4 regions of the Streptomyces sp. B3I8 genome follow, and region 2 is predicted to be linked to each of the others. Evidence: riboswitches for the same ligand, from Rfam matches in the RefSeq annotation. Region 2 holds a riboswitch; each other region holds the start of a gene.
What was found. A riboswitch is a leader RNA that binds a small molecule or an ion and turns the genes downstream of it on or off. The one in region 2 is predicted to bind cyclic di-AMP.

Region 1: another riboswitch for cyclic di-AMP. It lies ahead of QFZ64_RS14625 (transglycosylase family protein); the one in region 2 lies ahead of QFZ64_RS35390 (NlpC/P60 family protein).
Region 3: another riboswitch for cyclic di-AMP. It lies ahead of QFZ64_RS20310 (transglycosylase SLT domain-containing protein); the one in region 2 lies ahead of QFZ64_RS35390 (NlpC/P60 family protein).
Region 4: another riboswitch for cyclic di-AMP. It lies ahead of QFZ64_RS06115 (C40 family peptidase); the one in region 2 lies ahead of QFZ64_RS35390 (NlpC/P60 family protein).

What each region holds. Positions count from the first base shown of each region.
Region 1 covers NZ_JAUSYN010000002.1:2,845,423-2,851,130, forward strand. The annotation lists gene eno (phosphopyruvate hydratase) at 1-905, opposite strand, end outside; gene QFZ64_RS14625 (transglycosylase family protein) at 1,284-2,024, opposite strand; cyclic di-AMP (ydaO/yuaA leader) riboswitch at 2,029-2,218, opposite strand; gene QFZ64_RS14630 (transglycosylase family protein) at 2,476-3,510, opposite strand; gene QFZ64_RS14635 (cytochrome P450) at 3,700-4,986, opposite strand; gene QFZ64_RS14640 (nucleoside triphosphate pyrophosphohydrolase) at 5,198-5,708, opposite strand, start outside.
Region 2 covers NZ_JAUSYN010000002.1:4,264,139-4,269,846, forward strand. The annotation lists gene QFZ64_RS21160 (helix-turn-helix domain-containing protein) at 1-139, shown strand, start outside; gene QFZ64_RS21165 (SRPBCC family protein) at 196-648, shown strand; gene QFZ64_RS35390 (NlpC/P60 family protein) at 645-2,846, opposite strand; cyclic di-AMP (ydaO/yuaA leader) riboswitch at 2,960-3,133, opposite strand; gene QFZ64_RS21175 (ATP-dependent DNA helicase) at 3,533-5,708, shown strand, end outside.
Region 3 covers NZ_JAUSYN010000002.1:4,085,580-4,091,287, forward strand. The annotation lists gene QFZ64_RS20295 (GntR family transcriptional regulator) at 1-407, opposite strand, end outside; gene fahA (fumarylacetoacetase) at 528-1,751, opposite strand; gene QFZ64_RS20305 (HAD family hydrolase) at 2,008-2,823, shown strand; gene QFZ64_RS20310 (transglycosylase SLT domain-containing protein) at 2,979-3,476, opposite strand; cyclic di-AMP (ydaO/yuaA leader) riboswitch at 3,482-3,652, opposite strand; gene QFZ64_RS20315 (polyprenyl synthetase family protein) at 4,204-5,214, shown strand; gene QFZ64_RS20320 (DUF2092 domain-containing protein) at 5,526-5,708, shown strand, end outside.
Region 4 covers NZ_JAUSYN010000002.1:871,679-877,386, reverse strand. The annotation lists gene QFZ64_RS06135 (DUF397 domain-containing protein) at 1-199, opposite strand, end outside; gene QFZ64_RS06130 (helix-turn-helix transcriptional regulator) at 210-1,070, opposite strand; gene QFZ64_RS06125 (ATP-binding protein) at 1,354-1,788, shown strand; gene QFZ64_RS06120 (DUF6328 family protein) at 1,914-2,468, opposite strand; gene QFZ64_RS06115 (C40 family peptidase) at 2,604-3,077, opposite strand; cyclic di-AMP (ydaO/yuaA leader) riboswitch at 3,081-3,290, opposite strand; gene ddaH (dimethylargininase) at 3,926-4,774, shown strand; gene rocD (ornithine--oxo-acid transaminase) at 4,771-5,708, shown strand, end outside.

The sequences.
Region 1 (5,708 bases), 1.4 Mb from region 2:
CCGAGCTTGGCGGTGATGGTCTGCCAGCCGGCCCAGTCGTCCTCGAACAGCGGGTCCTCGATGGAGACGAGCGGGTACGCGTCGACGAGCTCCGCGTAGTACTCGGTCATCTCGGCCGCCGAGCGCTCCTTGCCCTCGAAGGTGTAGACGCCGTCCTTGTAGAACTCGGAGGCGGCGACATCGAGGGCGAGGGCGATCTGGTCGCCGGGGGTGTAGCCGGCCTCCTTGATCGCCTCGAGGATGAGGTCCAGGGCCTCGCGGTTGGAGCCGAGGTTGGGGGCGAAGCCGCCCTCGTCGCCGAGGCCGGTGGCCAGGCCCTTGTTCTTCAGGACCTTCTTCAGCGTGTGGTAGACCTCGGCGCCCCAGCGCAGGGCCTCGGAGAAGGACTCCGCGCCGATCGGGGCGATCATGAACTCCTGGATGTCCACGTTGGAGTCGGCGTGCGAGCCGCCGTTCAGGATGTTCATCATCGGCACCGGCAGCAGGTGCGCGTTGGGGCCGCCGAGGTAACGGAAGAGCGGGAGGTCGCTGGCCTCGGAGGCGGCGTGGGCCACGGCGAGGGAGACGCCGAGGATGGCGTTGGCGCCCAGCGAGCCCTTATTGTCGGTGGCGTCCAGGTCGAACATGGCCTGGTCGATCAGGCGCTGCTCGGTGGCGTCGTAGCCGACCAGCTCCGGGCCGATCTGCTCGATGACGGCGAGGACGGCCTTCTCGACACCCTTGCCCAGGTAGCGGCTCGGGTCGCCGTCACGGAGTTCGATGGCCTCGAAGGCACCGGTGCTGGCACCGGAGGGAACGGCGGCACGACCCGTGCTGCCGTCGTCGAGGCCGACCTCGACCTCGACCGTGGGGTTGCCTCGGGAGTCCAGGATTTCCCGGGCTACGACGACGTCGATGGACGGCACGAGCATCTCCTTCTGGGATGTGACGCGGGTACGCCGGACCCTCGGGCCCGACGTGGGGCGCGGAGCCGGGACGGCCCGCGGTCCGAGCCTAGCCGTCCCGGGCGGCGGCACCGGTGTGCGGCCCACTCCGCGGGCAGAAGTGTGGGTGAATTGTTTCCTGACGGAACAAAATGAGCGGGGGTGGGCATCAGGAGAGCGCGGCGACACCCGGCGGCCGCAGACCCTTTCACGGCTCCCCCCTGCCCGGACATGCCCCACCCCCGGCGCGCACGGGGGAGACGCGCCGGGGGTGGGGGCCCGTGGGGACGGGGGTGGCCCCGCGGGAGGGCCGGGGTGGCCCGTGGGAGGGGCCGGGGTGGCCCCGCGGGGGCCGGGGGGTCAGCTCAGGTGGAGCTGCTGGCCCGGGTAGATGACGTCCGCGTCGTCCACGATGTCCTTGTTCAGCTTGAACAGCTTCTGCCAGCCGCCCTTGACGTCGTGGTCCGCGGCGATCTCGCTCAGGGTGTCACCCTTGACGACCTTGTACTCGCCGTCACCCTTCTCGACCTTCTTGCCGGTCGGCGTGGTGACCGTCTTCTTCACGGCCGGACGCTCCTGCGAGCGGGAGGCGTGCTGCCCGGCGGACGAGGAACCGCTGGTGGAGCCCGCGCTGCCGGAGCTGCCGGAGCTGCCGGAGCCGCTCGACCCGCTCGACGACGAGCCGTTGGACGACGAGCCGTTGGACGTGGCGGCCGCACCGTTGTACGCGGCGCCGGTCAGCCCCTTGCCGCACACCGGCCAGGCGCCCTTGCCCTGGCCCGCGAGGACCTTCTCGGCGACGGCTATCTGCGCCGACTTGGAGGCCAGGTCGGCACGCGCGGCGTACGCGGTACCGCCGTACGCGGCCCAGGTGGAGTTGGTGAACTGCAGGCCACCGTAGAAACCGTTGCCGGTGTTGATGGACCAGTTGCCGCCGGACTCGCACTGGGCGACGGCGTCCCACTGGGAGGCGGTGGCGGCGGAGGCGTTACCGGCCGCCATCAGCGGGGCGGCGACGGCGGCACCGGTGACGCCGGCGAGTGCGACGACCCGGGTGGCCTTGGACGGACGACGGTGCTTGCCCTTGCCGGAAAACAGCATGGAGAGATCCCCTCACCGACGCCTGCGAGGTGAGCTGTCGGGTTCGGGCCGGTTGAGTTGCCCGGTCGTGTGCCGCTTCCGGCACACGACTTCACCCCAAGCCGTGTCCGGCCGTCCGGGGCCACGAGATGGCCCGGCTGCCGGACCCGGCACTTACCTGGGTCCCCCGCTCCTGCCTACGGCGCTTGACGCGACGACTGTTCCCGTACGGCCGCTGGCAGGATTCGGCGTTGCGACCGTCGGGGCCCGCGATGGCGAGCGGTGACGACCGTAGACACGGGATCCGGCGGATTTCAAAGACGATCAAGGCTTATGAGACTCATCCCACACTTTCACCGAATCGGACATCAAGGGTGATCCACGGACCAAACTCCCCTGATTTCGGGTGCACTTCGACCCCGTACGTCCGATTGTTCCCCTGGCGTCCCAGCAGTCCCGGACCCCTGTTCGCCTACTCCACGTCGAGGCTCTGACCGGCGCGGATGACGCTCGGGTCGCTGCCGATGGCGTCCTTGTTCTGGCGGTAGAGGGCCTCCCACCCGCCGTCGACGCCAAGGGAGTCGGCGATGGAGCCGAGGGTGTCGCCGTCGCGGACCGTGTAGGTGGAGCCCGTCTCGGCGCTGCTGCCGCGGTGCCGGCCGGTTCCGTCGGCGATGAGGGTGTTGGCACCCTTCGTCCCGTCGACGGCGCCCGTGTCGACGAGGGCCGAGGCGCCCGGGCTCTGCCGGTAGTGGTCGTCCGACGCGCTCCCCGACGACCGCCCGGCCGACGAACCGCCGGACTTGTCACCGGATTCCGGAGACCGGGTGGATTCGCCGCCGGAGCGCGAATCGCCGGAATCGCGGGAGGAATCCTCGCCCTTCTTGCTCGGGCTCGCGCTCGCCTTTCCGGAGGCGCGGTCGGACGTGCTGCCGGAATCCCCGGTGGACTTGCCGGAGGAGCCCGGTGAATTCGAGGAGCCGGAGGAACCCGAGGAGGAGGACGCCGAGCCGGACGAATCGGCCGAACCGGACGAGTTGTCCAGTCCGAGGTCGAGTCCGGAGTCGGAGTCCCCGGACTCGTCCGAGGAGGAACCGCCGCCCAGGCCCGTGTCCACGTCCGCGGAACCGGAGTCCTTGGAGAGTCCGGAGAGCGGGCCGCAGGTGGGCCAGGCGGCGACGCCCTCGGCGTCGAGGATCTTCTCGGCGACGGCGATCTGCTGCGAGCGGCTGGCCTGGTCGGGGCTCGGCGCGTAGTCGAGGCCGCCGTAGTGGTCCCAGTCGTCCTGCGACAACTGCAGTCCGCCGTACAGGTTGTTGCCCGTGTCGGCGCTCCAGGAGCCGCCGCTCTCACACTCCGCCACGTGGTCCCAGGTGGTGCCGCTGGCGGCGCTCGCACCGGTGGCGCCGAGCAGGGGGATGGCGATGGCGGAGCCGGTCACGCCGGCCGCGACGAGGAGAGCCGGAGCCTGGCGGGGGCGACGGTGACGACCGTTCCCGGAGAGCATGCGGATGCCTTTCACACGACAGCGGTGACCCAACGCGGCGATCCGGGGGACCGCCTTGTTGATGCGTGAACGTATAGCCAGTAGAACACCGGTTACAAGTTAATGCAGCGCAGATCACGTGAAGATCACAAAGCTGAAAACCTGTCACTTTTGCGTGGCTGAGCGTGTTTACGCGGAACCGATGCCGTCTCATTTCGGGACGGGTGCGAACTCCACGGGCAGCGTGCGCAATCCGCGCATGATGAGGCCTCCACGCCACCGCAATTCGGTGGAATCCACCGCGAGTCGGAGGTCCGGAAGGCGGGTCAGGAGGGCCGCGAGCGCGGTCCGGCCCTCCAGACGGGCGAGCGGGGCACCGAGACAGTAGTGGATGCCGTGCCCGTATCCGAGGTGTTGATTGTCACGGCGAGTGAGATCGAGCACGTCCGGGTCGGTGAACCGTTCCGGGTCGCGGTCGGCGGCCGCCAGGACGACGAGGACGGGGTCGCCGGGGGCGATGTCCTGGCCGCCGAGGGTCAGCGGCCGGGTGGCGAACCGCCAGGTGGCCAGCTCCACCGGGCCGTCGAAGCGCAGGAGTTCCTCGACCCCGCTCTCCAGCAGGCCCGTCTCCCCCGCGGCGAGGGAGTCCTGCAGCCGGGTCCGCTGCCCGGGGTGGGCGAGCAGGGCGTGGATGCCGTTGCCGATGAGATTGACGGTGGTCTCGAAGCCCGCGAAGAGAAGGATGAACGCCATCGCGGCGACCTCGTTCTCCGTGAGGTGCTCGCCCTCGTCGGAGGCGCGGATGAGACCGGAGACGAGATCCTCGCCGGGGGCGGCCTCGGCGGGCAGTGCCTCGCGCTTGCGGTGGATGAGGTCGGCGAGATAGCCGCGCATCTTCTTGACGGAGCGGGCGACCCCGCCGCGGGGGCCGCCCTGGTGACGGATCATCATGCCCGCCCAGTCGCGGAAGTCGTCCTGGTCCTCGCGCGGGACGCCGAGGAGGTCGCAGATGGCGTAGATGGGGAGCGGGAAGGCGAACTCGTGGATCAGGTCGGCCTCGCCGCGGGCGGCGAAGCCGTCGATGAGGTGGTCCGTCAGCTCCTGCACGCGCGGGGCGAACTCGGCGACGCGGCGGGGGGTGAACGCGGTGCTGACCAGGCGGCGCAGGCGGGTGTGGTCCGGCGGGTCGATGTTGAGCAGATGCGTCATCAGCTCGGCCTTGCGCTCGCCGGGGATGCCGGTTCTGCCCCGGGCGTGGGCGGGCTCGTCGTGGTGGGCCGGGTTCTTGGACAGCCGGGGATCGGCGAGGGCGCGGCGGGCGTCGGCGTAACGGGTGACGAGCCAGGCCTCGACGCCGCTGGGGAGGCGGGTGCGGTGGACGGGATCGTGGCCGCGGAGCCAGGCGTAGGCGGGGTAGGGGTCGGTGGCGAACTCCCAGGTGAACAGGGCGGGGCCCGCGGGGGGTGGGGACGGGGTGGGGCTCGGCTCGCCATGCATACGGCGACCCTAACGGCCGGGGGGCCTGCGCGGTTTTCTCCGCCCCCGCCGCCCCGACCCTTCCCGTCCCCGGAGGGCTCCGCCCCCCGGACTCACGGACTCCCGGACTCACGGACCCCCGGACCCCCGGACCCCCGGACCCCCGGACCCCCGAGACGATTGCGCAGTTCCCCGCGCCCCTGTCGTAGACCCTCCCCGGGCGCACCCGGCGTCAGGTCGTGCCTGCCCCCTCCACCACGCGGATCGCGTCCCGGTACGCCCGTGCGGCCACCCGCAACGCCGCCTCGGGATCCACCCCGTCCGCCTCCGACCGCGCCGCCAGCGCGAGCAACTCGTACCCGACCCCTTCCCCCACCGGCAACGGCACCACCAGCCCCGCCGCCCGCACCCGCGACGCCAGCTTCGCCGCCAGCGCCAGCCCCGGCTGCCCCACCGGCACCCCCTCCGTCACCGACGACCGCCGCTTCTCCTCCGCCTTCGTCCGCAGCCAGTGCGCCTTGACCTCCTCCGGCGTGCTCGCGCTCTCCTCGCCGAAGACGTGCGGATGCCGGTGGATCAGCTTGGCCACGATGCCGCCGGCGACGTCGTCGACGGAGAACGGCTCCTCCGCGTCCTCCTCCGCGATCCGCGCGTGGAAGACGACCTGGAGCAGTACGTCCCCGAGTTCCTCCCGCAGCTCCTCCCGGTCCCCGTCCTCGATCGCCTCGACGAGCTCGTACGCC
Region 2 (5,708 bases):
GCGGCACCTGCTCGCCGGTACCACCCTCACCGTCGGTCAGATCGCGGAGCGCTGCGGGTTCTCCGGCCCCGGCGCCCTGTCCGCGGCCTTCCTCGCCCACACCGGAGTCCGGCCCTCCGTGTACCGCAAGAACGCGTGACCGGGAAGGCAATCGCGCGCATGTCGCCTACCGTCACGTCTTCCTAGCCTGGCGACATGCCTCATAGCTACAGGGTGACGTCCCACTCGCACGCGACCCCCGGTGCCGTCTTCTCGCTGCTCGTCCGGGGAGGGACGTGGCCGTCGTGGTCGCCGATCGAAACGGTCGCGATCGAGGGCGGCGGGGATCCCGACGACCCGCAGAAGGTGGGGGACATCAGGGTGTTCCGGACCGGCCGGGCGACCTCCAGGGAGCCGATCGTCGAACTCGTCGCCGACCGGAGGTTCGTCTACGAGAACCTGGGCGGCCCCTTCCGTTCCTACCGCGGCGTCATCGAACTCACCGAGGCCCCACGGGGCGGCACCGACCTCACCTGGTCGGGGACCTTCACGCCGAAGGTCCCCCTCACCGGCCGCTTCCTGCGGCGGTATCTGACCGGCTACATGCAGCGGATGGCCGACGGACTGGCGCGGTACGCCGGCCGTTCCGACTCCTCGACGAGCCGCTAGGCGAGCCGTATGACGCCGCGGACCGCCGCCTCACCGTCGAAGTACACGGACTCCTCCCGTACGTACGCGCCCGGACGCGGGGCGTGGATCATCATGCCGTTGCCCGTGTAGATGCCCACGTGGCCGAGGTCGTCGTAGAAGAAGACCAGGTCACCGGGGTGGGCCGCGGCGAGTGGCACGGTCGTGCCGCACCGGGCCTGCTCGGCGGGCGACCGCGGCAGCAGGAATCCGGCGGCCTTCCAGGCGGCCTGGACGAGGCCGGCGGCGTCGTACGAACCGGGGCCGGTCGCGCCCATGACGTACGGCCGCCCGGTCTGCGCCCGGGCGAACGCGGCGGCGGTCGCGGCCTTGTCCGCGGCGAGGGTGCCCGCCGCGGCGGGGGCGGGCGTGGTGGCGCCGGGGGAGGAGAGTCCCGAGTGGCTCGCGGGAGGGAGGCCGCCCGTGGTGCCTGTGGCCGGGATGCCGGCCGTGGTGCCTACGGCCGGGATGCTGCCCGTGCTTTCGATGGTCGGGAGCGAGTCGCCACTGCCCGCGGGCGCGTACGTGCCGGCGCCCGCGGCGGCCGGGAAGGTCACGGTGAGGCCGGTGGCGGGAAGCGGCCCGGGACCGCCGCCGGTGGCCGCGTATGAGCCGACACCGCCGATGCCGGGGAGGCCGCCGGTGGTGCCCGGGGCGGAGAATGAGCCGATGCCGTCCGTGGCCGGGAAGCTGCCGGTGCTGCTCACGCCGGGGAAGGCTCCGGTGCCGTTCGCGGCGGGATACGCGGGGGCGCCCTCCGCCGCCGGGAAGGCTCCGGTGCCGTTCGTGGCCGGATAGGGGTCGGGGGCCGTCGGGTGGGCGTTGCCCGTGCCGAGGCCCGCTACGGCCGGGTACGCGCCCGTGCCGCCCGCGCCCGGGAACGCTCCGGCGCCGTCGCCCGTGGGGTACGGACCGGTGTTGCCGATGGCCGGGAAGGCCCCCGTGCCGTCCACGGCCGGGAAGCCGCCGTCAACCGCGGGGAAGCCGCCTGTGTTGTCCACCGCCGCCGGGTAGGCACCCGTGCCGTCCATCCCGGGGTAGGAGTAGGCAGTGCCGAGGGCCGGGAAGGAACCGGTGCCGTCCGCGGGAGGGAACGGCTGGGAGGCGCCCGCCCCCGCCATGGAACCCATGGAACCCATGGAACCCGTGGAACTCATGGAACCCATGCCGCTCACCGCCGGGAAAGCCCCGGTGTCCGTGCCCGGGTACGCGCCGGAGCCGTCGAAGCCCGGGTAGGCGGCCGCGCCGGCGCCCATGGCCGGGAACGAACCCGTGTTCTCCACGCCCGGATACGCGCCCGTAGTGCCGACCGCCGGGAACGACCCGGTGGCGCCCACGGTCGGAAAGGAGCCGGTGCTGTCGACGGCCGGGAAGGAGCCCGTGCCGCCCACGGCCGGGAAGGCATCCGTGCCGCTCGTGCCCGCGTACGCCCCGGACGGCATTCCCTGTCCCGGTCCCGGGGCGAGCTCGGCCGTGGGGGAGGAGAACGTCCACGACTGCGACTGCGACTGGGGCTGCGCCTGGGGCGCGCTCTCCAGTGCCGCACGCGGGGCGCCGGTCCGTTGCGACAGCAGTACGCGCGCTGCGGCGAGCTTCCGCTGCGTCGCCTCCTTGGACGTCCGCGGCGACCGCTGCGGCGCCGCGCTCGGCGAGGCGGGCTTCCTGGGCGCCGGCAGTGCCGGCAGCTCCCGTCCCGAAGTGCCCGGCCCGAGGGCCGGGGTCTCGCGGGCGGCACCCAGCGCCGGGGCGCCCGGCCTCCGCCGCCGCTTCTCCGTCGCGGCCACCAGTTCGGCGACGGTCCTGTCGATCGACGACTGGCGCAGGCCCTGCGGTCGCCGGTCCCCCGGGCGCTGCGCGGACCGACCGGGTGCCGGACGGTCCGGTCGCCGGTCGGCCGGCAGCACCGCCGCGACGGACGGGCCGAGTTTCGCGCGCGCCGTGTCGAGCCACTGCGTGCGCTTGGCGGCCTCCGCGGCGGGCCCCGACCGCTGCCGCTCCTTGGCGGCCAGGACGCGCGTCGCGTTGTAGGTCTCCGTGGCCGTCTCGACCCGTTGGTACAGGCTGTCGATCCGCTGCTGGACCTCCGCGTGGCTCGGTCCCGGCGGCTCGGCCTCGGGCGCGACATCCCCTGCCGGGGAGAACAGGGCCATGGGGTCCACGGCCATGGGATTCGGGGCCATGGGTTCCAGGGCCCGCGACGCTCGCGCGGGCGTACCCGGTCCTGCGGGGACCGCGGGAAACGCGGCGCGCGCACCGGCAGGGAGCGGTTTCTGGTCCGACGCCAAGGGAGGCGACTCCTTCCGTGCTCCGCCTACCGGGTTAGCTGTCGGATTCGGGCGGATGATTCCGGAAGGACTGCCCTACGGCCCGTACGCGCGGGGCGGTTGGGCCGATTCACCCCAGGTCTCGGTTGGGTCCCCGGCTCCGGCTGCCCGCGGGGGCGGGCCGGACTCGGCGGAGGCCGCGCGGCCCGGCGACGTTCGCCGGTTGCGTCGAGCGGCCTGTCGGCACCGTAGCCAACGTGTGTGTCTCGTGTGAAGGTCGGAGTGCGTTATGTCCGATACATTTTTGTGACCTTCGCGTGAGGATCCGGTTGCCGTCGACGGTTCCGGCCAACCTGCGTAATCGTTCCGTCAGTTGCCCGTCCACCGGCCCGTTCCGTCGCCGCCGCCCGGCCACCAGCGGTGATCGCGCCGAGACGGCGTCCGGGCGACCGACCGGACGGTCTGAAGCCCGGCCGCCGTGGTGGGCACCGTCGCCCGGCTGAGAGCTTCGTCACGCGGGCCGCCCCGGCGCCCCGGGGTTCCCTACGGAGTTTCCGAGGGGGAGGCCGGTTGTCGGTGGGGCGCCCTAGACTCGGGATGCGATGAGCAGCCTCTTTGACGACAGCTTCCTGGCGGACCTCCAGGCCCCGCGGGCCCACGGTGAGGAACCCCCGCCACCGCCCGAGGACGAGCACGTACCGGAGCCGATTCCGGACGATCTGTTCGGCGGGAAGTTCGACGTGCCCCCGGACAGGTGGCAGGCCGGAGCGGGGGGCTCCGGCGAGGCCGGAGCCGGAGGCGGGTACTACCGCAACGGCGCCCTCCGCCCCGTCCTGGACGCGGCGGCCCTCCTGGACGGGCTGAACGAGAACCAGCGCGCGGCCGTCGTGCACGCCGGCTCCCCCCTGCTCATCGTCGCCGGCGCCGGCTCCGGCAAGACCCGCGTGCTCACCCACCGCATCGCGCACCTGCTGGCCGAGCGCGGCGTCCACCCCGGCCAGATCCTCGCCATCACCTTCACCAACAAGGCCGCGGGCGAGATGAAGGAGCGCGTCGAGCAGCTCGTCGGCCCGCGCGCGCACGCGATGTGGGTGATGACGTTCCACAGCGCCTGCGTCCGCATCCTGCGCCGGGAGAGCAAGCGGCTCGGCTTCACCTCGTCCTTCTCGATCTACGACGCCGCCGACTCCAAGCGTCTGATGGCCCTCGTCTGTCGTGACCTGGACCTCGACCCCAAGCGCTTCCCGCCGAAGTCCTTCAGCGCCAAGATCAGCAACCTGAAGAACGAGCTGATCGACGAGGAGGACTTCGCGGCGCAGGCCGCCGACGGCTTCGAGAAGACGGTCGCCCAGGCCTACGCGCTCTACCAGTCGCGGCTGCGCGAGGCCAACGCGCTGGACTTCGACGACCTGATCATGACGACGGTCAACCTGCTGCGTGCCTTCCCGGACGTCGCCGAGCACTACCGCCGCCGCTTCCGGCACGTCCTGGTCGACGAGTACCAGGACACCAACCACGCCCAGTACGCCCTCGTGCGCGAACTGGTCGGCACCTCCGAGCACCCGGTCGACGTGCCGCCGGAGGCCCAGGTGCCGCCCGCCGAGCTGTGCGTCGTCGGTGACGCCGACCAGTCGATCTACGCCTTCCGCGGCGCGACGATCCGCAACATCCTCCAGTTCGAGGAGGACTACCCGGACGCGACGACGATCCTGCTGGAGCAGAACTACCGTTCCACGCAGACGATCCTGTCCGCCGCCAACGCGGTCATCGAGCGCAACGAGTCCCGCCGCCCGAAGAACCTGTGGACCAACGCGGGCTCGGGCGCGCAGATCACCGGCTACGTCGCCGACACCGAGCACGACGAGGCCCAGTTCGTCGCCGACGAGATAGACCGTCTCACGGACGCGGGCGAGGCCAAGGCGGGCGACGTCGCCGTCTTCTACCGCACCAACGCCCAGTCCCGTGTCTTCGAAGAGGTGTTCATCCGCGTCGGTCTGCCCTACAAGGTCGTCGGCGGTGTTCGCTTCTACGAGCGCAAGGAGGTCCGGGACGTTCTGGCCTACCTGCGGGTCCTCGCCAACCCCGAGGACTCCGTTCCGCTGCGCCGGATCCTCAACGTGCCCAAGCGGGGAATCGGCGAGCGCGCCGAGGCGATGATCGACGCCCTCGCGCAGCGCGAGCGGATCAGTTTCGCGCAGGCGCTGCGGCGCGTCGACGAGGCGTACGGCATGGCGGCCCGCTCCACCAACGCCGTCAAGCGGTTCAACGTACTGATGGAGGAACTGCGCACGGTCGTCGAGTCCGGCGCGGGCCCGGCGACGGTCCTGGAGGCCATCCTCGAACGCACCGGCTACCTGGCCGAGTTGCAGGCGTCGACGGACCCGCAGGACGAGACCCGGATCGAGAACCTCCAGGAACTCGCCGCCGTCGCCCTGGAGTTCGAGCAGGAGCGGGGCGCCGGGGCCGGGGCCGAGGACACGGCCGGGACGGGGACCGGGGGCGGGCAGGCGGCACCGGACGCCGCCACGGCGGCCGGGCCCGGGGACGGGGGAGCCGAGGGCGCGGACGCGGCGGCCGGGGATGCCGGGGCCGCAGCGGTTCCCGCGGCCGCGGCTGCTCCCGCTGCTCCCGGCGCCACCCTCGCCGACTTCCTCGAACAGGTCGCCCTGGTCGCCGACTCCGACCAGATCCCGGACGAGGAGGAGGACGGCTCGGGCGTCATCACCCTGATGACCCTGCACACCGCCAAGGGCCTGGAGTTCCCGGTCGTCTTCCTCA
Region 3 (5,708 bases), 180 kb from region 2:
AGCCGCTCGGCCACCGGGGCGGGCGCCGGGGCGGGGCCCACGGTGCGGACCTCGTTGGTGACGTCGCCGTGTTCACGCAGGGTTTCCGCGAGGCCCATCAGCCGGTCCAGTCCGTGGGGGTACTTGCGCGCCACGACGACGGTGCCGACACCGGGGAGCCGGTCCACCAGGCCCTCGGCGCGCAGCAGATCCAGGGCCTGGCGGACGGTGTTGCGGGATGCGGCGTACTCGGCGCCGAGGGTGGCCTCGTGGGGGAGGGTGCCGGTGGGGAAGGCGCCGGTCAGGATCTGCCGGCGCAGCAGGTCGGCGAGCTGCCGCGCCCGGTCCGCGCGCAGCCGGCGCCGGCGGGCGGCGACGGTGGTCGCGCCCTGGCCGGCGTGGTCCCGGAGGCGATCGGTGGGTGGCATGCGGGGAACCCTACTGAAACAGTGGGGTATGGGGTGTTGCTGAAGTGTTGCGCCATCTGGGAGAGCGTCAGATCACGGTCGACCTGGGGGTTCGCGGGGAAGGGGGTGAGATGCGCCACCTCAGAGCGCCCCCGGAACCACCTTCCCCGACACCTCGCCGAGTCCCACCCGGGCCCCGTCCGGACCGGGGGCCCAGGCCGTGAGGGTGACCTCGTCGCCGTCCTGGAGGAACGTGCGGTCGCCCCCGGGCAGTTCCAGCGGGTCCCGGCCGTTCCAGGTCAGCTCCAGCAGCGAGCCCCGCTCGCGCGCGCCGGGCCCGCTGACCGTCCCCGACCCGTACAGGTCGCCCGTGCGCAGCGAGGCCCCGTTCACCGTCATGTGAGCGAGCTGCTGCGCGGCCGTCCAGTACATCGTGGCGAACGGCGGTTCGGACACCACGTGGCCGTTGACCGCGACGGACAGTCGCAGGTCGTAGCCGCCGGGGCCCTCGTCGGTGCCGGAGTCGTCGAGATACGGCAGCAGCGGGTGGGTGCGCTCGGGCGGGGTCACCCGTGCCTCCTCCAGGGCGTCCAGCGGGGTGATCCACGCCGACACCGACGTGGCGAAGGACTTGCCGAGGAACGGGCCGAGCGGCACGTACTCCCAGGCCTGGACGTCCCGGGCCGACCAGTCGTTGAGCAGGCACAGCCCGAACACGTGGTCGCGGAAGGCGGACAGCGGCACGGGCCGGCCCAGCGGCGAGGGCGTGCCGACGACGAAGCCGACCTCCGCCTCGATGTCCAGCCGCACCGAAGGCCCGAACGCCGGTTCGGGGTCGGTCGGTGCCTTGCGCTGTCCGGACGGCCGTACGACCTCCGTGCCGGACACCACGACCGTGCCCGCCCGCCCGTGGTAACCGATGGGCAGGTGCTTCCAGTTCGGGGTGAGGGAGTCGGCCGCGTCCGGGCGGAAGATCTGCCCGACGTTCCGCGCGTGATGCTCGGAGGAGTAGAAGTCGACGTAGTCCGCGACCTCGAACGGCAGATGCAGCCGCACCTCGGACAGCGGGTGCAGCAGCGCGGCGACCGCCTCCCGGTGGGAGGGGACGGTGACCCACGCGGTCAGCGCGCGCCGGACGTCGGACCAGGCGGTGCGGCCCGCCGCCAGCAGCGGGTTCAGCGTCGGCCGGGCCAGCAGCGACGCGTACGGCGAACCGAGTGCGAGGGCCGCCGCGCCCGCGTCGAGCACATGGTCGCCGAGCCGGACGCCCACCGTCCGCGCGGTGCCGCCGGGCGGGGTGAAGACGCCGTAGGGAAGGTTGTGCGGGCCGAAGGGGTCGCCCTCGGGGACGTCGAACGGGGGCATGCGGTGCTGCCTCGCTTTCGTGCGCGCCGGGCGGGGACGCGGTTCCCCGCTGGTGACGGGCGGACGCGTTCCCGGTGGTCGGGCCACACGTTACGGCCGAGTCGCCCGCCATGGGCAGTACGCGTGGGGGGTGTTGGCTGACGGCGTAGGCGCCGTGCGCCAACTGTCGCTGTCGGGCCGGTCGTTGCACACGAGAAAGCGGACGTCGTCCGGTTCGGGGCGGGTCGGTGGGGCCCGACATCCGTATTCTCTGATCATGGCCGCACCCACCGCATATGCCCTCATCGCCACTGACCTGGACGGAACGCTGCTGCGCGGCGACGACACGCTCTCCGACCGGTCCCTCGCCGCCCTCGCGCGGGTGGCCGCCGCCGGGGCGACGCACCTGGTGGTGACGGGCCGGCCGGCGCCGAGGGTGCGCCCGCTCCTGGAGGACCTGGGCGGCGAGGGGCTCGCGGTGTGCGGGCAGGGCGCACAGTTGTACGACGCCGGCGCGGACCGGCTGCTGTGGTCCGTCACGCTGGACCGGGAGCTGGCCGAGACCGCGCTCGGCAAGGTGGAGGCCGAGGTCGGCGAGGTGTACGCGGCCGTCGACCAGGACGGGGCGGACGGGCTGACGCTGATCGAGCCCGGCTACCTCATGCCGCACCCCACGCTGCCCGCCGTACGGGTCGACCGGCGCGACGACCTGTGGGCCGAGCCGATCAGCAAGGTGCTGCTGCGCCACCCCTTCCTGTCCGACGACGAACTGGCGGCGGCGGCCCGGGGGGCGGTCGGTTCGCTGGCCACGGTCACCATGTCCGGGCCCGGGACCGTCGAACTCCAGCCATGTGGCGTGACGAAGGCGACGGGGCTGGCGCTGGCGGCCGAGCGGCTGGGGCTTTCCCCGGCCCGGACCCTCGCCTTCGGGGACATGCCCAACGACATCCCCATGTTCGACTGGGCGGCCCGCGGGGTGGCCATGGCCAACGCCCATCCCGAACTCAAGGCGGTCGCCGACGAGGTCACGGCGTCGAACGAGGACGACGGCATCGCCGTCGTCCTCGAACGCCTCTTCCCGGCCGGGGCGTGAGCCCAGGACCAGGGTCAGCCCCCGGTCAAGGCGTCAGTCACCTGTTCCAGGCGTCGACCCCCGAACCAGGTGCGGAGCCCCCGGGTCGGGTAGGGGCACGGGCAGGTATGGGCACCGGGTCGGGTGCGGGGGCCCGTCCGGGCGGTCGGCCCGGTTCAGTACGCGCCGTACACGTTGTCGATCGAGCCGTACCGCGCGGCCGCGTAGTTGCAGGACGCCGTGATGTTGGCGATCGGGTCGAACGGGTCGAACGAGGTGCCGGGCACGTGGTAGGCGAGGAACGTCGGGTCGATGATCTGGAGCAGTCCCTTGGACGGGGTGCCCGCCAGGGCGTTGGAGTCCCAGTTGTTCACGGCGAGCGGGTTGCCTGACGACTCCCGCATGATGTTGCGCTGGATGCCGTCGTAGCTGCCGGGGATGCCGTTCTGCGCCATGATCGACAGCGACTGCTGGATCCAGCCGTCGAGGTTGTTGGCGTAGGTGGCCGTGGTGGCGGTCGTCGTCGCCGCGGTCGTCGTCGTGGCGGCGGTGGGCGTGGCCGCGGAGGCCTGGGTGGCGCCGAACAGCGGGAGCGCGAGGGCGGCGGCACCGGTGCCGGCGGCGATCAGGGCGCGGGCGGGCAGGCGGAAGCCGGGCAGGGCGAAGCGGGACATGGCGGATTTCCTCTCCGTCGCCTGCGAGGTGAGCTGTCGGGTTCGGGCTGGGAGGTGCCCGGCCGGCCCACGCACGCGGGACCGGCTTCACCCCTAGCCGTGCCGGGACTTGGCCCCGGACCGGCGACTTACCTGGGTCCCCCGCTCCTGCCGTGCGAGATGGGTGAATGGGTGCTCCGGACGGCGGCAGGACTCGGCGTTCCACCCGGATCGGGGAGGAAGCTATGCGAGAGAACCTGTGAGGAACAAGTGACGAAAACGAGGTTCTATCCGGTTGATCTTTTGCTGGGCGTTTTGGGATGTTGATCCTTTGTGCGCCACCCGGCTCAACTGGGCGTCCGGGTAAGGGGAATGTGAGATTCCGGAGCAGTGCGTCCCGCGAGGTGTGCGCGTGACCCAACTCACTGAGGGCGTGAGACGGACGTATGGTGCGGAATAGGCTCAATGTTCGCAAGTCGTCCGCGCGGGGAATGTCCGTGTCGTCCGGACGATGCCCGGGGGATCCGCCCGGGGGGCCGCCGTGATGTGGATCATGCATAAGTCCGTACATGACCGTGCGTATCACCCGATCACGAACATGCCGTCTCTGATCCGGTACGTCCCGGCCTGGAACCATGGGCGCTCGTGGTGATCGAAACATGACCGGATACGCTGACTTGAGTGAGGGCAGCGACCTATCGACAAACCGTGTAACCGTCGCCAGACACCAGCAGACAGGAGACCCCTCGTGACCGTCGTCGGGCCATTCGGGCTGAGCGTGCGGGACCAGGCTCTGGAAGCCGATGTCCAGGTGGGTCTGACGGCTGTCGAGGAGGGCCTGCTCGAAGCCACCAAGAGCGGGGTCCCCTTCATCACGGAGGCCGCACAGCATCTCGTCCGCGCGGGCGGGAAGCGGTTCCGGCCGCTGCTGGTGATGCTGGCGGCGCAGTTCGGCGACCCGTACGCGCCGGGGATCGTGCCCTCGGCGGTCGTCGTCGAGCTCACTCATCTCGCCACGCTCTACCACGACGACGTCATGGACGAGGCCGAGGTGCGGCGCGGGGTGGACAGCGCCAACACCCGCTGGGGCAACTCGGTCGCGGTCCTCACCGGCGACTTCCTCTTCTCCCGCGCCTCCCACATGCTGGCCGACCTCGGCCCCGAGGCGGTCCGGATCCAGGCGGAGGCGTTCGAACGGCTGGTCACCGGGCAGATCCTGGAGACCGCCGGGCCGCGCGACGGCCGGGACCCCGTCGACCACTACCTCGACGTGCTGGCCGGCAAGACCGGCTCCCTGGTCGCGGTGGCCTGTCGGTTCGGCGCGATGATGTCCGGCGCCGACGAGACGGTCGTGGACGTGCTCACGCAGTACGGAGAGCGGCTCGGCGTCGCCTTCCAGCTCGCCGACGACGTACTCGACATCGCCTCCGACTCCCGCGAGTCCGGCAAGACGCCGGGCACCGACCTGCGCGAGGGCATCCCCACCCTGCCGGTGCTGCGGCTGCGCGAGCAGGCCGAGCGGCTCGGGCTGCCGGCGGACGTGGCCCTGTGCGAGCTGCTCGACTCCGACCTGAGCGACGACGCCCGTCTCGACGAGGCCCTGGACCAGCTGCGGGAACACCCCGCCCTCGAGCAGGCGCGGCGGGACACGGTGCGGTACGCGGAGGACGCGCGGTCGGCGCTGGCCCCGCTGCCGGAGTGCGCGGCGAAGACGGCGCTGACGGAGATGTGCGAACTGGTGGTCCACCGGGCCGGGTGACACCCCGGAACCTCCACCCCACGACCCGCCTCTTCGCCCTGTCCTCCCCTCCCTTTCGCATCTCACGGGCCCTTCCCCCTACGGGAGGGTGGACGATCTCCACCCGCGTGTCATACCGCAGGAGTACGCGGAGTTGGACCCGGGGGTTGACGCCTCGTCGCGGACTTTTTGGTCATATGGAGAGGACCACCTCCCCGGACTTCGGGTGACAATGGCGGCACGGGGTGGGAAGTCTTGGCTCGAGCGTGAACCGGGAGCCGAGGGGAGCGAGAGCACGGCAGGCCGCCGCCGACGACGGAGGTAAGGCACACATGGCACCGTACGGAACCGACGACATCACCCCCGGTGCGACCCCGGGCGGGAACACGGGTGGCAGCGCGGGCGGGGCGCGGCGCAAGGCCTCGCGGTACGTCGTCCCCGCCGCGGTGGTGGGGGTGACGGCGGCGACCATCGGGCTCGTCCCGGCGCTCGCCGACTCCGGTGACCCCGACCTG
Region 4 (5,708 bases), 3.4 Mb from region 2:
GCACGGCGACCAGCCCGGCCCAGGGTCCGGAGCCCGGGCAGGCCGTCTCCACACAGTTGTTCATGCCGGTGCTGTGGCTGCTGCGCAGCCAGCGCACCCCGGGCAGGGACGTGCCGGCGGGCAGGGCCCGGGGGATGTCGGAGCGGGCGGCGCACACGGCGGCGGAGACAGAAGCGGAAGTGGAAGCGGAAGCGGGCATGGGTTCCTCCTTACGCGCGTTCGGCGAGCGCGGTGAGGTGATCCAACGAGTCCTCGGGCGAGAGAGCGTTGCTCTGCAAGGTGCTGAAGGCCTCGGCGTAGGCCTGGAGTTCTTCTTTCCGTTCGAGATAGAGGCTACTCGTCAAGTGGTCGAGAACAACTACGTCCAGATCAGAAGTGCTCGGAAATGAGAAGATAACGAAAGGGCCGGTGATGCCGATGTGCGCCCCGGCGGCGAACGGCAGTACCTGGAGCCGGACATGGGGCAGACGGGCGGCCGTCACCAGCCGTCTGAGCTGCGCCTCCATCACCTCGGGGCCGCCCACCTCGCGGCGCAGCACCGCCTCGTCGAGCACCGCGCTCATCCGCAGCGGCGGGTCCGCGCGCAGCACGTCCTGCCGGGCGAGGCGCACCTCCACCAGCGTGTCGAGGTTGGCGTCGTCCGGCGGACCGATCGCGGCGCGGGTCACCGCACGGGCGTACTCCGGTGTCTGCAACAGCCCCGGCACGACCAGCGTCTCCAGCGTGCGCATCGCGGAGGCCTGCGACTCCAGGCTGATGAAGTCCCGGTAGGCGGGCGGCAGCACCCCCCGGTACGCGTGCCACCAGTTCTGCCGGCCACCGCCGTCCTCCGACCCCGCGAGCACCAGCAACAACTCGCGCAACTGCGGGTCGACGACCCCGTAGGCGTCCAGCAGCAGCCGCACATCGGCCGGTTTCACTCCACTGGAACCTGTCTCGATCCGGCTCACCTTCGACTGGTGCCAGCCCACCCGGGACGCCGCCTGTCCGCTGGTGAGACCCGCCTGCGCGCGCTGGGCGCGTAATTCCGCGCCGAGTTTGCGGCGGCGCACCGCTGGTCCGTACTGCATGGCCGACTCCTTCCGCCCGGCGTGCGCGCACGCGCCGCGGTGACGGTGAGCGACAGCGGGCCCGGTGGGCGACGGTAGAGGATGGACCGAGCAATCGCCCATATACGGTCGGTCATCGGATAGTTCACCGCTTCGGGCGACAGATATATGCATATCTTGGGGGATCGGCAGCAGGGAGCCCGTGGGTGGTGGCAGTCTGACGCGCAGCACCAAGTCCGGGACCGTACGCGAACCGTCCGCTCCGTGCCGGGCTCCGGTCCCGTGGGAAAGGGGCGACGTCGCCATGGCAGATCACCAGGAAGCATCCGTCACTCTGCCGAGCGATCCCGCCTCGGTCTGCGCGGCCCGAAGATACGTGGCGGGCGTGCTCACCGACTGGGGACTGCCACCCGACGCCGCCGACACCGTGCGCCTGATCGTCTCCGAGCTCGCCACCAACGCCGTGCAGCACACCTTGGGGATGTCGCCGACCTTCACGGTCGACCTCGCCCTGGACCGGGACGAGCAGCTCCGCGTCGGGGTCACCGATGGCCATCCGCGCTTCCCCGAGCGGCTGCCGGCGGCCGTGCAGCGGGACAACGGGCGCGGTCTGGTCATCGTGCGCTGTCTGACCGCGGAGTACGGCGGGCGGCTCAGCGTGCGGCCCACCCGGGAGGGCGGGAAGAGGATCGAGATCGAGCTGCCGTGGAAGGTGCCCGCGATCCAGCCGGACCCGTGACGGGACGGGATCCAGCCGGGCCCGTGACGGGACGGGATCCAGCCGGGCCCGTGACGGGACGGGATCCAGCCGGGCCCGTGACGGGACCCGGTCCGACCGGACCCGGGAGCGGCATGGCCGGCCGCTCAGCCGCCGGAGTCCCTCCGGTCCGGGTCGTCGGGCGTCTGTGTGGAGCCCTTGGTGACCTGCTGTCGGTCCGTGCGGACACCGGTGCGGCGGACCAGCCGCGGCAGGACGCCCCACAGCAGGACGCATGCCGCCATGGTTCCCGCGCCCGCGGCGATGCCCGCCCCCCGGCCCAGCGTCACGTCCACCACGAGCAGCACCGAGCCGGTGAACGCCAGCATCAGTACCGCCAGGCCCGCCGAGGCCAGTCGTGAGGAGACCTGCACGATCAGCGGCTTGGCGTTCTGCTGGAACAGCGAGCGGTGCAGCGCCGCCGGCGCGGTGAACAGGACGGCCGCCAGCATCGCCAGCAGCAGCGTGACGACGTACGTCGCGCGCTGGAACGTGTCGATGTGCGGGAAGCGCTGCGTGAAGGCCAGCGTCAGCAGGAAGGCGAACAGGATCTGCACGCCCGCCTGGGTGACGCGCACCTCCTGCAGCAGCTCGGCGAAGTTGCGGTCGGCACGCTCCAGCGGGGTCTCGTTGCGTTGGTCGTGGTGAGGACGGTCGGCCATGACTGACAGATAACCGTTCCACGGCCCGTCATGCCCCTGACCGGCACGGACCACCGGGGTGCCGGGGCCCGCCGTGCGGGTACGAACGCCGGGGGCCCGGCACCGGAGTACGGGTACCGGGGCCCCGGCGGGCGGTCAGCGCACCCTGCCGTACCAGACGCTCCTGGTCCACAGCTTCTGCAGCCGTACGACGTCACCCGTCTTCGGCGCGTGCCAGATCTTCCCCTTACCGGCGTAGATGCCCACGTGGTACACGTAACTGCCCGTGTGGAAGAACACCAGGTCGCCCGCCTTGCGGTGGGACGACGAGATGTGACGCGTCTTGTTGTACTGGGCCGCGGCCGTCCGGGGCAGCTTCTTGCCCGCCTTCTTGAACGAGTACAGCGTCAGCCCGGAGCAGTCGAACCGGTGCGGTCCGGTGGCGCCCCACTGGTAGGGGGCGCCCTTCTTCGACGCCGCGACGTGCAGCGCCTTCGTCGCCGTGGTCGCGGCGGACGCCTGGGAGGCGACGCCGGGGACCGCGATGCTGCCGCCCACGGCGGCGAGGGTGAGGGCCGAGGCGGTGCCGGCCCGGGTCAACAGCGACGGGACACGATCGAGCGCAGTCATGCGCAACCCTTCGTCAGCCGCCTGTGAAGGATGACCTGTCGGATTCGGGCTGGCGAAGTTGCCCGGCCGCTGACGCGGCTTCACCCCAAGGGCTGCTCGGCACGGACCGTGTGTCCGTCCCGGCGACCCGTCGTGCTCGGGTCCTCCACTCCTGCCGATCCACTCCTGTCGACCGGTCATCCGGGCGGCGGCAGGATTCGGCGTCCGCCCGGACCGCCCCGCCTCTTGTGGCGGGGGCTGTCGGAAGGGATCTTCACCCATCGAAGTCCGAAAATCCCAACGGAACCGGAGGTTTGTGTTGTTACTCACCACTCTGCTGTTCGAGTGAACACCCTTTGTTTCGGCCCGCGTCCAGAACCGGGAGGAGCCCCGGACCAGCACCGGAACACCTCGTTCCGCTTGGTGTCCACCCGGGTCGCGCAACCGGGCGGGTCCCGAAAGACGAGGTGTGTCTACGCCGAAAGGGGGTACCCCGTCCGGCCCCTCGCGCCGGGAGTGTCGCCGGGTGCGAGGGAACGTGGGGGGCGGCCGCCGGCCGACCGTCGGCCGGCCGCGAGCTCCCGCGGGCCGGCCGTGGGGCGCCGGGGTCGGTCGCCGCCGCGCCAGAAGGATGCGGGCTCCGCGCCACGCGTGAGCCATGACGAGCCCCCGCCGCCCAAGAACCCATGCGGGCCCCCGCCGGGCAGGAGCCGTTGCGGGCCCTCACCACGCAAGAACGTTGCGGACCCCCGCACTCTCACGCAGTGAAGCTGCGCGTACGCGCAGTTTTCATCACTTGTCCGGCGCTCTTCGCCGTCTCTACCGTGGTCTCACCCCCTTCGGCACCGCATCAGCGGAGGTACCCCTTCGTGCCCGAATCCCGTGTGCCGCGCCCTCGGCGCTACCTCGTCTGCGAACCCACGTACTTCACCGTCCGGTACGCGATCAATCCCTGGATGCACCCCGACGTCCCCGTCGACACCGGCCTCGCCCTGATCCAGTGGCGGAACCTGGTCCGCGCCTACCGCGACCACGGCCACACCGTCGAGACCGTGCCCCCCGTCCCCGGCCTCCCGGACATGGTCTTCGCCGCCAACTCCGCCCTCGTCCTGGACGGCCGCGTCTTCGGCTCCCTCTTCCACGCCCCCGAACGCCGCCCCGAGTCGAGCGCCTACGCGGCCTGGTTCAAGGCCGCCGGCCACGACGTGTACCGGCCCGAGTCGGTGTGCGAGGGCGAGGGCGACCTCGTTCCGGCCGGCCGGTACATCCTCGCCGGCACCGGCTTCCGCACCACCCCCGAAGCCCACCGCGAGGCCCAGGAGTTCTTCGGCGCCCCGGTCATCGGGCTGCGTCTGGTGGACCCGTACTTCTACCACCTCGACACCGCCCTGTGCGTCCTCGACCCGGTGGACCCCAGCGCCCCCTCCGCCCCCGGCCGGGAGGCGAACATCGCCTACTACCCGGACGCGTTCTCGCCGGGCAGCCGCGAGGTACTGGCCCGGCTGTTCCCGGACGCGGTGCTCGCCACCCGCCGGGACGCGCTCGCCCTCGGCCTCAACTCGGTCTCGGACGGCCGCCACGTCTTCCTCCCTCCGCGCGCCACGGACCTCGCCGACCGGCTCGCCCGCCGCGGATACGTCCCCGTCCCCGTCGACCTGTCGGAGTTCCTCAAGGCCGGCGGCGGCATCAAGTGCTGCACCCAGGAGATCCGTTCATGACCGCTCCCGCCCGTGACCACCTCACCACCGCCGGTCTGATCAGCGCCGAGGAACCGGTCCTCGCGCACAACTACCACCCCCTGCCCGTGGTCGTCGCCCGTGGCGAGGGCACCTGGGTGGAGGACGTCGAGGGCCGCCGCTACCTCGACATGCTCGCCGGCTACTCCGCCCTCAACTTCGGCCACCGCCACCCCGTGCTGATCGAGGCGGCCCACCGTCAGCTCGACCGCCTCACGCTCACCTCGCGCGCCTTCCACCACGACCGGCTCGCCGCGTTCGCCGCGTCCCTGGCAGAACTGACCGGCCTGGACACGGTGTTGCCGATGAACACCGGCGCGGAGGCCGTGGAGAGCGCGGTGAAGGTGGCCCGCAAGTGGGCGTACGACGTGAAGGGCGTGCCGGACGACCGGGCGACGATCGTCGTCGCCGCGGACAACTTCCACGGCCGTACGACGACGATCGTCGGCTTCTCCACCGACCCCGTGGCCCGGACCGGCTTCGGCCCCTTCGCGCCCGGCTTCCGCGTGGTGCCGTACAACGACCTCGCGGCGCTGGAGGCGGCGGTCGACGGGACGACGGCGGCGGTGCTGATCGAGCCGATCCAGGGCGAGGCCGGGGTGATCATCCCGGACGACGGCTATCTGAGGGGAGTCCGGGAGCTGACCCGGCGCACGGGGACGCTGTTCGTCGCGGACGAGATCCAGTCGGGACTGGGCCGGACGGGGCGCACCCTCGCGGTGGAGCACGAGGGGGTGCTGCCGGACGTGCTGCTGCTCGGCAAGGCGCTCGGCGGCGGCATCGTGCCGGTGTCCGCGGTGGTCGCCCGCCGGGAGGTGCTCGGCGTGCTGCACCCGGGTGAGCACGGCTCGACCTTCGGCGGCAACCCGCTGGCGGCGGCGGTCGGCTCCGCGGTGGTGGACCTGTTGGCGACCGG